Regions from separate parts of the Bacillus sp. MUM 13 genome, predicted to be linked through region 1. Evidence: a T-box and tRNA genes for the amino acid it is inferred to sense, from the RefSeq annotation. Region 1 holds a T-box; the other holds one or more tRNA genes.

Region 1 (2,375 bases):
TAGGCAGGATTACAAGCTTTCTCCCATACCGGTCAGATAAATATCCTGCTACAGGAATCAGAAAGATGGAAGCAATGGAATAGCTGGTAATGACCATACTGGACTGAAAAGAAGTGATTCCTACCTTTTTTTCAAATATCGGCAGCACTGGAATAAGCATGGAATTCCCAAGAGTCATGACAAGCGGTATCGAGGCCATGCTTATGATGCACCATACCGAAACTTTGCTATCCTTGCACTCCTTATTTTCCATATAGACACCTCATTTAAGTTAATACCTGTATGGTGTCCTAATGATGGTTATTTTAAGCGAAATGCTATCTGTAAAAATCCGTAAATCTTTTTTAATAAATTCAGGAGGTAAAGTTCATCAGTACTTTATGTAACAGTAATACATTAAAGGATTGCCTTTGTTATTTTGTCCGGCTGATTTCCACTGCAGGATGCTCGCTTTCCGCGGGGCGTGCGGTGAGCCTCCTCTGCTGCGCCTGCGGGGTCTCACCTTCCCGCTGATCCCGCAGGAGTCTCGCACCTTTCGTTCCAATCAGCCTATGGCTATTGAAAAAGTATCTAGTCACTGAATGTATATCACCTTCGCTGAAACGTTTCTTAACGATTGTTGTTATGTACGCGAAACCGCTGTTTACTGGACCATAAGGAGCCTCCTGCGGGTATAGCGGCTGCAGGCAAAGCTGTTTGAGACTCACGCCTCATCCTGGAGCAGGCACCCGCCGCCTGCTTATAAAACAGGAAGGATTACGAATACAGTATTAATAAAAGCCCCTATCATTGAATGAATGAAAATCCTAAAGTCTATCCAAAATAAATAACATGAAACAACGGTCAAACTGGTTATGATGATCATATATTTTTATAAGCAAACAAATTCCACCCATTCCGAATGATTGCATCTTTCCTTTCCACAAAACGTTAAGGAACTAATTTGACAGTTCAATTAGCGCCTGTTACAATATATTCCAATAAAAGCATACAAATTCGTTGATGAGAAAGAGTAGCGTTTCAACTTGATCCGCAGAGAGCTGGCATTTTGGTGCAAGTCAGTGTTCAAGTGTTACGTGAATATCCTCTCTGAGAAGCTGGACCGAACGTTAAAGTAAGTCCAGCCGGGAGTCTGCCGTTACAAGGAACACGTATGATTGTACGTTGCTAAGTGCTATTGACCGGAATCAATAGAATTAAGGTGGTAACGCGGTTAACCCCGTCCCTTACATGGGACGGGGTTTTTTGTATTTTTTTATAATTTATTCTGTATAGGAGCGATATTCATGAAGGCAGATGAAGCCAAGGAAACGGTTGTACAGCGTGAGGAACGCATCCGTAAATATTGGACAGAAGAAAACACATTTAAACAATCTGTTCAATTAAGAGAAGGAAAGATCCCTTTTGTTTTTTATGAAGGGCCGCCAACTGCAAATGGCCTTCCCCATGTTGGCCATGCCTTTGGACGGACAATTAAAGATGTTGTAGCACGCTACAAAACCATGCAGGGTTTCTTCGTTGCAAGAAAGGCAGGCTGGGATACACATGGTCTTCCTGTCGAGCTTGGCGTTGAGAAACAACTCGGTATTTCAGGTAAACAAGACATCGAACGTTACGGAGTGGAGCGTTTTATTAATAAATGTAAGGAAAGTGTATTTACCTACGAGAAGAAATGGCGTTCCTTTACCGAAGAATTAGGTTATTGGGTAGATATGGACAGTCCGTATTTGACGTTAAGCAATGATTATATAGAGAGCGTTTGGAATATTTTAAGTAAGATTCAAAAAGACGGGTTACTGTATAAAGGACATCGAGTTTCTCCTTACTGCCCTAGCTGCCAAACCACTTTAAGCTCTCATGAAGTAGCACAGGGCTATAAAGATGTAAAAGATCTATCGGCTACCGTAAAATTTAAACGTCTTGATGCAGATAATGAATATTTCTTAGGCTGGACAACAACGCCCTGGACATTGCCTGCCAATGCTGCACTTGCTGTGAATCCAGAAATCACGTACGTTCGTGTTCAAAAAGAAAATGAAGTTTATATTGTTGCAAAATCTTTAGCAGAAAAAGTTCTTGGCGATCAATTGACGATTTTAAGTGAGCATAAGGGCCTTGAATTCGAAGGAATCCATAATGTCCCGCCGTTCGATTATGTGACGATCGAAAAGGGACATTATATAGTATTAGCAGATTATGTTACAGATGATAGCGGAACAGGCATTGTGCATATTGCCCCGGCTTACGGTGAAGATGATTATAAAACGGTTCAGCAGAATGGTATATCCTTTATCAATGTAGTCGATCAGCAAGGCCGATATACTGCCGATGTGACAGATTTAACCGGAAGATTTGTGAAAGATTGTGACGTGGAT
Region 2 (2,375 bases), on a different contig from region 1:
CTTCATATGACAACCACCCTGGTGATCTGGGCACAGAGCTATTTGAAATTGAGAGGGAAAAAGCACTGGACAGCCATGCTGAGACTGAAATTGAAAAAGTTAATGCTGCACTCTCCGCAATCAGTGAAGGAACATACGGCATATGTAAAACATGCGGTACGGAAATACCTTATGAACGCTTAGAGGCAGTGCCTTCCACATTATATTGTGTAGAGCATACACCTGAACAGCATACCGCTTCAGACCGTCCTGCAGAGGAAGATCTGCTGATTCCTTCTAAAGGAGACAGCTTTGAAAACAGGCATAGAGGCAATGCAAATGAAAAGGAAGACAGCTTTGGCGAAGTAGCACGCTTCGGAACATCTGAAACACCTTCGGATTTTACAGGTGATAACGAAAATTTTGATTCTTTATATAAAGAAGAAGACGAAACAAACGGCTTTACCGAGGAATACGAAGGGTTTCTAGGAAATGATATAGAGGGCAAAAATAAAAAAGTGTATCCCACAAAAAGGGAAGAAAAATATGAACAAAGACTGGACGATGAGAATATGGAATCTCAGCTGGGAGACATTCCATATAAACGGAAGGACAGCTATGTAGATGAAAAATAACCATATAATAAAGGGGGTGATGACTTATGTTGTCACCCCCTTTATTATGAATTGCAATCCGCGCATACTAGTCAGCCCATTTTTTTGATTCATTCCGCATTTTATCCTGCATCTCGTACAGCTATTAAATCCCCTCTTAAAAGGCTGCTAAAATAGGCATAGAGATAGACATAGACTTTGTATACCTCCAGCCCTATTTCTGCAGTGCACGGGCGGTTTTCTCAGCCTTAGGTATCTGAGGTTCATTAGTGTTTAATGACTGGACAATTACATTTGGTTTCAAAATGTGGAATCTGAGCATTTATTATAAAAGCAAAAAATAGGCCAGACACCCATTTAAGATAAATGGAATCTGGCCTGTCTATATTCCGGACGTAAGCATACAGTAAATGAAAAAAAGATGTATACAGTGAATGTATACATCTTTTAATATGACCCATACGGGATTCGAACCCGTGTTACCGCCGTGAAAGGGCGGTGTCTTAACCGCTTGACCAATGGGCCGGTGGCGGAGAAGGAGGGATTTGAACCCTCGCGCCGCTTACGCGACCTACACCCTTAGCAGGGGCGCCTCTTCAGCCTCTTGAGTACTTCCCCATGGCTCCGCAGGTAGGACTCGAACCTACGACCGTTCGGTTAACAGCCGAATGCTCTACCACTGAGCTACTGCGGAATGGTGGGCCTAAATGGACTCGAACCATCGACCTCACGCTTATCAGGCGTGCGCTCTAACCAGCTGAGCTATAGGCCCACATTTGGAGCGGGTAGAGGGAATCGAACCCTCGACATCAGCTTGGAAGGCTGAGGTTTTACCACTAAACTACACCCGCGATATATGGGGCGGATGATGGGAATCGAACCCACGAATGTCGGAACCACAATCCGATGCGTTAACCACTTCGCCACACCCGCCACAGTTATTTAATTAATATAAAATGGTGGCTCGGGACGGAATCGAACCGCCGACACAAGGATTTTCAGTCCTTTGCTCTACCGACTGAGCTACCGAGCCAATTGGTAATATGTATGACATATTATTTAATCCAGTAAAAAATGGCGGTCCCGACGGGAATCGAACCCGCGATCTCCTGCGTGACAGGCAGGCATGTTAACCGCTACACCACGGGACCTAATGATTGCGGGGACAGGATTTGAACCTGCGACCTTCGGGTTATGAGCCCGACGAGCTACCAGACTGCTCCACCCCGCGACAATAAGAATGCTTCATATGCTGTTATTAATAAAAAATGGAGGAGGAAGAGGGATTCGAACCCCCGCGGGCTTTGACACCCCTGTCGGTTTTCAAGACCGATCCCTTCAGCCAGACTTGGGTATTCCTCCATATTGAAGATGGTGGACCTTGTAGGACTCGAACCTACGACCGGACGGTTATGAGCCGTCTGCTCTAACCAGCTGAGCTAAAGGTCCTTATATTTTGGTAGCGGCAGAGGGGATCGAACCCCCGACCTCACGGGTATGAACCGTACGCTCTAGCCAGCTGAGCTACGCCGCCAAATAAAATATAGGATAATGATATGGTGGAGCCTAGCGGGATCGAACCGCTGACCTCCTGCGTGCAAGGCAGGCGCTCTCCCAGCTGAGCTAAGGCCCCATTTTTAAAAAAATCACATGGTCGGGAAGACAGGATTCGAACCTGCGACCCCTTGGTCCCAAACCAAGTGCTCTACCAAGCTGAGCTACTTCCCGTAATATGGCGCGCCCGAAAGGAGTCGAACCCATAACCTTCTGATCCGTAGTCAG

The links. A T-box is a leader RNA that pairs with one kind of tRNA and senses whether it is charged. The one in region 1 lies ahead of ileS (isoleucine--tRNA ligase), so its partner is inferred to be a tRNA-Ile.
Region 2: it encodes a tRNA-Ile, which carries the amino acid that the T-box ahead of ileS (isoleucine--tRNA ligase) is inferred to sense. The anticodon was not compared.

The regions. Positions count from the first base shown of each region.
Region 1 is NZ_MLYQ01000013.1:71,551-73,925, reverse strand. Features, by position in the region: gene BIV59_RS04835 (MFS transporter) at 1-253, opposite strand, end outside; gene BIV59_RS04830 (hypothetical protein) at 414-707, opposite strand; T-box leader at 991-1,230, shown strand; gene ileS (isoleucine--tRNA ligase) at 1,287-2,375, shown strand, end outside.
Region 2 is NZ_MLYQ01000048.1:10,256-12,630, forward strand. Features, by position in the region: gene BIV59_RS13700 (TraR/DksA C4-type zinc finger protein) at 1-614, shown strand, start outside; tRNA gene BIV59_RS13705 (tRNA-Glu) at 1,047-1,118, opposite strand; tRNA gene BIV59_RS13710 (tRNA-Ser) at 1,121-1,211, opposite strand; tRNA gene BIV59_RS13715 (tRNA-Asn) at 1,213-1,287, opposite strand; tRNA gene BIV59_RS13720 (tRNA-Ile) at 1,289-1,365, opposite strand; tRNA gene BIV59_RS13725 (tRNA-Gly) at 1,371-1,444, opposite strand; tRNA gene BIV59_RS13730 (tRNA-His) at 1,451-1,526, opposite strand; tRNA gene BIV59_RS13735 (tRNA-Phe) at 1,551-1,626, opposite strand; tRNA gene BIV59_RS13740 (tRNA-Asp) at 1,669-1,744, opposite strand; tRNA gene BIV59_RS13745 (tRNA-Met) at 1,751-1,824, opposite strand; tRNA gene BIV59_RS13750 (tRNA-Ser) at 1,863-1,955, opposite strand; tRNA gene BIV59_RS13755 (tRNA-Ile) at 1,966-2,042, opposite strand; tRNA gene BIV59_RS13760 (tRNA-Met) at 2,051-2,127, opposite strand; tRNA gene BIV59_RS13765 (tRNA-Ala) at 2,151-2,226, opposite strand; tRNA gene BIV59_RS13770 (tRNA-Pro) at 2,245-2,321, opposite strand; tRNA gene BIV59_RS13775 (tRNA-Arg) at 2,327-2,375, opposite strand, start outside.